Regions from separate parts of the uncultured Umboniibacter sp. genome, predicted to be linked through region 2. Evidence: predicted binding sites of a transcription regulator. Region 2 holds the regulator's gene; the other holds the start of a gene.
What was found. The regulator sigma-54, encoded in region 2, starts transcription at its own class of promoters, with help from an activator protein. The targets are predictions, from matches to a motif close to TGGCACANNNNTTGCNNT.
Positions count from the first base shown of each region.

Region 1: glnA (glutamate--ammonia ligase) is a predicted target of sigma-54. The motif match lies at 1,624-1,641, and genes of this name have one in related genera.

Region 1 covers NZ_CANMGY010000006.1:181,023-186,132, forward strand. Annotated here, with positions in the region: gene thiI (tRNA uracil 4-sulfurtransferase ThiI) at 1-1,385, opposite strand, end outside; gene glnA (glutamate--ammonia ligase) at 1,735-3,141, shown strand; gene Q0698_RS08920 (DUF4124 domain-containing protein) at 3,298-3,855, shown strand; gene glnL (nitrogen regulation protein NR(II)) at 4,037-5,110, shown strand, end outside.
Region 2 covers NZ_CANMGY010000003.1:214,299-219,408, reverse strand. Annotated here, with positions in the region: gene rapZ (RNase adapter RapZ) at 1-559, opposite strand, end outside; gene Q0698_RS05850 (PTS sugar transporter subunit IIA) at 608-1,060, opposite strand; gene raiA (ribosome-associated translation inhibitor RaiA) at 1,073-1,372, opposite strand; gene Q0698_RS05840 (RNA polymerase factor sigma-54) at 1,539-3,023, opposite strand; gene lptB (LPS export ABC transporter ATP-binding protein) at 3,054-3,779, opposite strand; gene lptA (lipopolysaccharide transport periplasmic protein LptA) at 3,783-4,298, opposite strand; gene lptC (LPS export ABC transporter periplasmic protein LptC) at 4,267-4,842, opposite strand; gene Q0698_RS05820 (HAD-IIIA family hydrolase) at 4,833-5,110, opposite strand, start outside.

The DNA of each region.
Region 1 (5,110 bases), on a different contig from region 2:
CTCATGACACCACGGTCACAGTAAAGCAAGTAACGCTGGTTACTATCAAGTTCCATGAACTTAGCCGAAAGCTCATAGAAGGGTATCTCTAGGTGTCCTTCTCCGAGGTCAACTGGACGCAGATCCACTTCATCCGGATGACGAATATCAATAATAACTTCATTTATTTCTACGTGATCAACCTCAGCCGCTTCCTCGTAGCCCTCCAGTACATCATGGACCACGGATTCAATGCCCACGTTCCGCGCAGACGCTACGGCGTCCTTCAGTACGTCAAAATTGAATCGATCTTCCTCAATTTCAACCTTGTGCATTCTGGCTCTAGTGGTTGGATTAACTGAAATCACCCCACAGTACTCGGGAATTGACTTAGAGAACTCCTCGGTACCTATGTGCGCCGAGGTGCGAATGATTTCAGTTTTATCCATAGTCGCCAACGGACGAAGTACTAACATATTGGTAACTTGATCAATGACGGAAAGATTGCGTAGGGTTTGAGAACTTACCTGAGCAACCGATTCGCCAGTGACGAGCGCCTCAATCTCGAGTTGTTCCGCCACTTCCGCCGCTGCCCGCAGCATCATTCGCTTTAGAATCATGCCCATGTAGCGGTTATTGACATTGGCCAGGAGCTCATCCACAACGCCCTCAAATGGGATGCTTACGAAACGGACTCGATAGGAAGAACCGAAGCGTTCCCAGAGGTAGTAGGCAACCTCTTTCACTGCGATTTCATGAGCTCTGCCGCCCAAATTGAAGAAGCAAAAGTGAGTCGGCATACCACGTTTCATGGTTAGGTAGGTAGAAACGGTAGAGTCAAATCCACCAGATATTAAGCTGAGAACAGGGTCCAAACCGCCAATTGGGTAGCCACCAAGCCCCTGAATAACCTGTTCCACCACAAATAAACGCCGCTTACGAATTTCTACTCGAACCGTTTCATTCGGCCTGTGGAGATCCACCCCAGCAGTGTCTAGCTTAGCCAGCAGCCCGCCACCGATCTTCTGTTCCGCTTCATGGGAATTGAAATCATGGGTGCCCACGCGTTTTACTCGGACCACAAAGGTTTTATCGCGCAGCCGCTCTCTGTTGACCTCAGCGACCTTCTCAATGGTATCGTCCAGGTCAACGAATTCGTATTCCTTAACGACAATGAAATTGGCGATGCCGGCGATGTGCGCGAGAACATCGATCATCTCGCGCCCCTTGACCTCATCGACTTCAGTAAAGATATCTAATTTATCCCAGGTGCTCTTAACCACCACACTGCGATCAATCAATTTAAGCGATCGCGTAATATTAGTGCGAAGCTTTGCGATAAGCTGCTTTCGAACGGGCTTACTCTTGATGGTGATTTCCGGGAATAGCTTGACGACGAATTGCATAATAAACCTGAGCTGAGTAAATATGCCCTAATTATAAGACCAACTCCCGCAAAGCACACGCGCAAGCGATACAAATATCACTTTGAATCCATGTTGCCGCCAAATACCTATCAACGCACCAAATTGGTGCTTGCGATACTAACCAAGCACACTTATTGCGCACCAACTTGGTGCGTTATGAGGGTGGTCTATTTTGGCGATTGAGCTCAGCGCTGTAAGATAGCGCACTAATCATAACTGGCACACTAATTGCTTTAATGCGAAGCAACAATATGAAAATAAACCGAAAAGAAGGTGTATTAAGTTTATCCATTCACCTTAGCTCGCCTTTATCCATTTGGAGGAATTTATGGCAGATAACACTTTAGGTCTCATTAAAGAGCATGACGTAACTTGGATCGATCTTCGCTTTACGGATACGCACGGTAAAGAACAGCACGTATCAATCCCAGTAACTGAACTGGACGAAGACTTCTTCTCAGAAGGTAAAATGTTCGACGGCTCTTCAATTGCAGGCTGGAAAGGCATTAACGAATCAGACATGATCCTAATGCCTGACGATAGTTCTGCTGTAATGGACCCATTCACTGATGAGCCTACGCTGATCATCCGTTGTGACATCGTTGAGCCTAACACCGGACAGGGTTACGAGCGCGATCCACGTTCTGTTGCAAAGCGCGCTGAAGCTTACCTCGAGAGCACCGGCCTTGGCGACACAGCATACTTCGGCCCAGAGCCAGAGTTCTTCGTATTTGACGGCATCCGCTGGAACGACAGCATGAGCGGTTGTTTCTACGAGATTGAATCAGAAGAAGCGGCCTGGAACAGCGGCAAGAACTACGAAGGTGGCAACATGGGTCACCGTCCTGGCGTGAAAGGCGGTTACTTTCCAGTAGCTCCGGTTGATTCACTACACGACATCCGTGCAGCAATGTGTTCAGCAATGACCGCTATGGGCCTAGAAGTTGAAGTACACCACCACGAAGTTGGCACGGCTGGTCAGTGTGAAATCGGTATTCGCTTTAACACACTAGTCCGTAAGGCTGACGAAGTTCAGATGCTTAAGTACTGTGTTCACAACGTTGCTCATGCTTACGGTAAGACTGCTACTTTCATGCCTAAGCCAGTTGTCGGTGACAACGGTTCTGGTATGCACCTACACCAGTCATTCTCTAAAGACGGTGTTAACCAGTTCGCTGGTGACGAGTACGCTGGTCTTTCTGAGACTGCGCTTTACTACATTGGCGGTATCATTAAGCACGCTAAAGCGCTTAACGCTTTCGCTAACGCCTCAACGAACTCATACAAGCGTCTTGTACCGGGCTTCGAAGCACCTGTTATGCTTGCTTACTCAGCGCGTAACCGCTCTGCATCAATTCGTATCCCATTCGTACCTAGCCCTAAGGGCAAGCGCGTAGAAGTTCGTTTCGGTGACCCGACAGCTAACCCATATCTAATGTTCTCTGCCATGTTAATGGCAGGCCTTGACGGCATTAAGAACAAGATCCACCCTGGCGAAGCGGCTGACAAAGATCTTTACGACCTACCACCAGAAGAAGCGGCTGCTTACCCAACGGTTGCTGGCAGCTTCGACGAAGCGCTCGCTGCGCTTGACGCTGATCGTGAATTCTTGACCGCCGGTGGAGTATTCACCAACGACATGATCGATGCATTTATCGAGCTTAAGAATGAAGAAGTTACTCGCCTAGCGATGACTCCTCACCCTGTTGAGTTCGACATGTACTACTCAGTTTAATTCTACTGAGATCAAGAAAAACGAGGCCAAATGGCCTCGTTTTTTTTCGCCTGTGATAAAGCGCTCACCCAAAGTGAGTAGCAAATACTCGACATATGATGATTCTGGGCTCAAACTATACCAATAGTCCTACCACCACCTAAGGAAGATGAGCTCATGATTCGCGCATGGTACCTGCTACTTATTGTCACTTTCTGCACTGTATCTGTCGCCACAGCGTCTGCAGACGTTTACAAGTACCGAGATGCCAATGGCAACGTTGTGTACTCCGATACTCCCGTGGAAGGCGCTGAACGAGTAGATGTTGTGGTTCACAATCCAGCTACACCTGGCGAATCAACCACTGCCATTGACAGCCCAACTAACGATCCACATGGTAGCCCCAGCGATGAACCTGTTGCCTACAATTTAGCAATTACGAGTCCCGCGCATGACTCCACCGTCCCAATGGGCCAGGAAACACTCTCGGTTAATTTAGCCTTAACGCCAAGCGCACCAGTTGATACTACGTACCGACTTCTCGCTAACGGCACGCCGATCGCCCAGGGAAATCAAACTAATTTTGTGCTTGAACAACTCTATCGTGGCGAATTAGTGCTAACCGCCGAAGCCATTGATACCGAAGGCAATGTTCTCGCCACCGCGATTGCGGTAACGGTTCACGTAAAGCGAGCCAGCCGTCGTATCACCACGCTTCCAACTAACGGCATGTAGACCTTGCTGTTTCTTCAGAGGTATTCGTTTAGTAACCTCAACCTTCCCCCAAGGAAACCTCTTCGCGGCTAAGTCCTCTAATTTGATTACTCTAGATGCTTTACGCACCAAATTGGTGCATAATGTTGACTTAGTACCTTCTGCAGCCGCCTAAACACCGCCGTTAAAATGTGCACGGTTCTTGCTTGAGTACAGTTATCTTTTCTTAGAGGCCGACGTTGTGATTCAGCAGCAGTCTAATTTTTACAGACATTTAGTTGAGAATCTGAATGTTGCCGTCATTATTTTAGATGACGAACTCAACATAAAGTTTCTTAACCCAGCTGCCGAAATGCTGATTGGATTGGCGAACACTCGCATTGATAATATAGCCCTCCCGCTAGTAATCGAAAGCTCCATTCCTTTAGAAAGGCAGCTCGGCACCTCAGTTAATAGTCTTCAGGTCATTTCTCAACGGGCCGCTGAATGGTCGCTTCTTATGACTGGCGATTCATGTGTCGTGGACTACACCATTACACCGCTAAGTAACGGCTCGAGTACCGAGCTGCTTATAGAAGTCGAAAAGATTGATCGTTGGCTGAAGATCTCCAAAGAAGAGGCCATGCAGGCAGCCCATGCTACGAGCCGCTCCATCATTCGAGGTATGGCCCATGAAATTAAAAACCCCTTGGGTGGAATCATCGGTGCCGCGCAACTCCTTGAACGACGCTACGATGACACTGATCTGCATGAGTACTCCAATATTATTATTGAGGAAGCAAATCGACTAAGGAATCTTGTTGATAGGATGCTCGGTCCCCGCCGTCCGCCGGAGTTTGAATTGCTTAACTTACATGAGTTATTAGAGCGCACTCTCGGAATAATTAGCTCCGAGCACGAGGATAAGCTTCAGATTACTCGCGATTATGATCCAAGTATCCCAGACATCTCCGTTGATAAGGAGCAATTAATTCAAGCGCTGCTCAATTTATTGGGAAATGCTGCAGAGGCAATGATTAGTGCTAAGACCCCCGAAGCCGAAATTAAACTTAAGACTCGAGTTATTAAACGTCACCGCATAGATTCAAAGCATGCGCAAATGATGGTCTGCATCGATATCTCTGACTGCGGCCCTGGCGTGCCGGAGGCACTGAAGGAAACGCTCTTCTTCCCAATGGTAAGTGGCTCGGCTCAGGGCAGCGGACTTGGTTTGTCCATTACCCAATCAATTATTCACCAGCATAACGGAACGATCGAATACCGTAGCGTTCCTGGC
Region 2 (5,110 bases):
CTGAATCATTAGGCACTCCATGCTTGAAGCCAAACGACTGTAACGTGAGATTGAGTCTAGTTTCGTTCTCAGCGCTCGCAATTTTCTCTTTTACCAGGGATCTGAGTTCATGAACTGTTGTGGTTGAAGTATCGACACGTAAATCTGCCAAAGTTGAAAGCTGCTCAAGGAGTATTAATTCCTCTTGAAGTGATTCGCGTAGCGCTTGGCTATCCCCTGAAAGCGGGTGGCGACGCCTCGTCTCTGAGAAACGCGTCATCAGAATTTCAGTGCTGGCGTCCAAAAAGATAATGCGGACTTGAATTTTGAGTTGTTTAAGTAACTCGACAATGGTGCCAAATCGTGCAATTTCACTACGGCTATTACGGGCATCAATGCCAACGGCAATGCCTCTGAAAACGTCATTGTTTTGATTAACCTTATCAACTAGATCAGGAATCAGAGATGCGGGAAGATTATCGACCGTATAAAAGCCGTTGTCCTCTAAGGTGTTGAGTACTTGGCTCTTTCCAGACCCGGAGCGACCGGTTACGATTATTAGCTGCGTTGGCGCAGTCATCTTCAGTTCCCTCTAGGTTTTTTCTGAAAGCATGCTTGTGTTCAGTATTTAACTAAGACTTCCGTTTACGAACTCATAAAGTTGGGTTGTGCTGCTTGTTTGACGAAGTTGATCGACGAACTTTTCATCATTAAAGCGCTCAGCAATCGCTGCAAGCGCCTGCAAGTGAGCTGATGTGGCCTCCCTGGGCGCGATGAGTGCACACACGACGTCAACGGGGAGATTGTCGGGAGCGTCGAAGTCTATTGGGGTTTCTACCGTCAGTAGGACGCCTATAATATTCTGACAGTTTGAAATTCGGCAATGCGGAATGGCAATGCCGTTTCCGAGACCAGTGCTGCCCAGTCGCTCACGCTCAAAGAGTGCCTTAAAAAGCTCTGAATCACTGACTCCAAGTGAATCAGAAGCAATCTTAGCAACCAGTTCTAGGCAGGTTTTTTTACTGCTAACCCGAGCGTGTGCTCGGGTTGTTTCAGGGGTTAGAAGATGTGCTAACTCCATGATGGCGTGGGATCAGCCTTGGCGTCTTGCGGCAATCCCTTTCTCCTTGTGCTTTAGAATTTGTCGGTCAAGCTTATCAACCATATGGTCAATCGCTACGTAAAGATCATCCTCAACGCTCTCTGCATGAATGTCTTCTCCGAGAACATGTAAGGTAGCTTCCGCTTTTTGACCGTTCTTTTCAACACTAAATGTCACATTTACATTATGGATGTTGTCAAAATGGCGTTCAAGCTTTTCGAGTTTTGACATGGTATGAGCGCGAATGGCGTCGGTGAGAGGAAGTTGGTGTCCAGCGATATTTACTTGCATAAGTATTGACCCTCTTCGTATTGCTATCGATTAAGAGAACAGCCTGGGGAAAGAACCCCTTCTATTGACGGATTTGGCGGGCTGTCTTCGCTGCAAACCGTCTGAAAAAATAATGACTCTCCATTATTTAAAGGTAATAGATTTTCAACAAACTGTGGGAAAAATTCTATGATTTGAGACGTTTCCGCTGACTTGACGGTGCAATACCTATAGCTTCACGATATTTCGCCACAGTTCTTCTTGCTACTTTGACACCATCTGCTTCTAAAAGTGCCATCAGTTTTGCATCGGATAAAGGTTTATTTGGCGCCTCGCTCGCAACAAGCTTCTTGATAAATGCTTTAATTGCTGTTGCTGAGGTAGCGTCGCCGCTGTCCGATGAAACATGAGACGAGAAGAAATACTTGAGTTCAAAAACGCCTCTTGGAGTTAGCATATACTTGCCCGCAGTTGCGCGCGAGATAGTAGATTCCGCAAGGCCGAGTTCCTCTGCCACGTCGGCGAGAACCATTGGCTTCATTGCTTCAGGACCATAATCGAAGAATGCTCGCTGGCGCTCAACAATGGCCGATGCCACGTTGAAGAGGGTATCAAAACGGCTTTCAACGCTTTTTATAAACCATTGCGCCTCTTGGAGATTTTCTCGGAGAAACTTATTGTCGTCACTCACATCACCACGTTTAATCAGCGCGGAGTACTCACGATTAACGCAAAGTCTTGGTGCTACCTCCGGGTTGATCTCGACATGCCAGAGATCTTTTCGAAGCGACACGAGTACGTCAGGAATGACATATTCTGAATCTGTCTCTGAAAAGATATCACCGGGATGTGGGTTTTGCTTTTGAATCAAATCAATAGATAAATCGAGTTCACCTTCGGAGCATCTTAATAATTTTGCGAGTTTTTTGAAGTCCTGCTTTAGAATTGCCGGCATATGCGAACGAGCAATGACGATAGCTCTGGCAACTGTAGGGTGCTCTCCGTCCATTTCTCCTAGCTGAAGAGCGATGCACTCCCCAAGGTCTCTGGCACCCACTCCGATCGGATCGAAGCTTTGGATTAGATGCAGTATTGCTTCAATTTCATCAATTTCGAATTCATCGTTCTCGGGTTCTTCGTGGGTATTTAAGTCTTCAGTGATGGAGCTAAGTTCTGCAGTAAGCCACCCATTCGAATTGATGCTATCAATTAGGTAGTCGCCGATTAGTCGGTCGCGTACGGACAGCGGTTTCATCTCCAATTGAAAGCTGAGGTGATCCTGTAAGCTACTTTCTTGAGTACGATTAGCGAGAAAATCAAAATCATTATCACTCGAAGTCTTAGCTGAGCCGCCGGAATATACCTCATCCCATTGGCTGTCGACAGGCATTTCACTTGGGATATCTTTTTCCCATTTAGCTTCAGCGGTGGATTGTTCCAATTCATAGCTAGCTGATGGATCCTCATCGCGCTGTTCGTTGCTCAGTGAATTGCTCTCTGAAGGCAGGATAGGGTTGTTGTCTTCGAGATCTAACAGTGGATTGCGATCTAGCGTGTCTTGAATCTCAGTCTGAAGATCAAGTGTAGATAGTTGTAGGACTTTCACCGCCAGCTGAAGCTGCGGTGTCATGGTCATCTTGAGGCTGGTCTTTAATTGTAAACTCTGTTTCATGACAAACCATCCATGAGGGAATATCCAACGCTAGTACTGAAAGTTTTCACCAAGATAAAGCTCTTTTACCTTCGCGTTGTTCAGGATATCGTCTTTGCCGCCATGTGCAATGATATGGCCACCACCCACAATGTAGGCTCGTTCACAAATTGCCAAGGTTTCACGAACATTGTGATCGGTAATTAGGATGCCGATCCCCTTTGAACGGACGTGCTCAATAATGGACATGATTTCATTAACTGAGATAGGGTCAACCCCAGCAAAGGGCTCATCAAGAAGGATAAACTTTGGTTCCATCGCCAGTGCACGGGCAATTTCAACTCGTCGGCGCTCGCCGCCAGACAAAGCTATCCCTATGGCATCTTTGATGTGCGTAATGCTGAATTCTTCGAGCAGTTCATTCATTCTCTCACGTCGTTGGATTTGCGTGAGATCGGCTCGATTTTCTAAAATAGCGAGAATATTTTGACTCACAGTAAGCTTACGGAAAATAGAGGCTTCCTGCGGTAAATAGCCGATGCCCGAAATTGCTCTGCCATGCATCGGTTGCTGAGTAATATCAAGCTCATCAAGTTTGACGGTTCCCTTGTCCGAGGGGACAAGGCCGACAATCATGTAGAAACAGGTGGTTTTTCCTGCGCCGTTCGGGCCTAACAGCCCGACGACTTCGCCACTAGCGACTTCTATGGATACATCAATAACAACCGGTCTCTTGTTGTAACTTTTCGCAAGATGCTGGGCACTTAGGATGGCCATTGATTAATCCTCGTCAGTGTCTTCAGTAGGCGGCTGGATAACGTGTCGGACGCTACCTGAGGCATTGGCTGCACCGCGTTCAAGATCGAATTCGATACTATTAGCAGAAACTTCGGAAGCGTTGTTACTGAATAACGCATCACCGGTCACTACTACGATGTTAGTAAGTAGGTCGTAATCAACTTGATTACCTTGGGCATATACCGGTCCCACTTCTTCTGAAGGATTGTCTCGAAAAGTTGCTGGCGGACCTATCGCTACAACTCGGAGAATTTTGCCATCTTTGTAGAATACATCAATGCGCCCAGCTTCTATGATTAGTGCACCCTGGGTAATCTTTGCGCTACCTATGTAGGAAGTAATCCCGCGCGCAAGGTCCTGCGCAAAATCCTCGGAGGACATTTCGATTGGCTTGGCTCTGTCCTCGGGAAGTCCATGAACATTAGAAGGTAAAAGCAAAACAAAAGCCGCGATTAATAAAATGGCGTTAGCGAGTAGGTTCATAATAGGTTTCAACATTGCCTTGGAGTTCGTAATACTCGCGTGCGAGCCATAGTTTGAGGCGGTCGCCACGAGACTTTCCAGCGTGACTATCGATAGTCACTGGATAAATAGCTTGAGCGAATGCTTCGTTAGGATAGTAATCAATTCGGGCGGTTTCAATCAATTGGTATTCACCGTCGCTAAGTTGCTGAAAAAGCTTAACTTGCTGGTTAAGGCGAATCATGTCATCACGACGGTGGAATGCAGCTCTTCCTGCTTGGACTTCCCATGGACTAAGATTTTTTTGCCCAAGTAAGCGCATAGTAGGTTGCTCAGCAATCATTAATTCAGTGACTTCAAAATACTTTAAGTCAGGGGAGTTTAGCTGCCATTCTAAGTTGCCGACCAAATCCGAGTAGTGACGAACCTCCGCATTGACTAAGAACAATGAAGGTGGAACCTGTTCAGTAGGAGCGGGCAGGGCCGGTTCAGATTGATTGGCAATCAATAGTACATAGATAACGGCACAAGCAGCTAAGAACGCGCCGACTACTCTGCCACGATGACTTATTACAACCATTTTTCCAGGACTCTGTCATAGCGATCTTGAGCTTTTAAAATCAAGCTAGCGACTTCGCGAAATGCACCCTCGCCACCGCGGCGCTCGGTAATATAATCTGCATGGGCTTTAACGGCTTCGTCGGCATTGGCGACCGCAACACCTAGGCCCACGCGGCGAATGCAGGCCAGGTCAGGCCAATCGTCACCAACATAAGCAACTTGCTTAGGTTGCAAATTACGCTCGGCTAGCATTTCCTGAAGGGGAATCCACTTGTCCTCACGGCCTT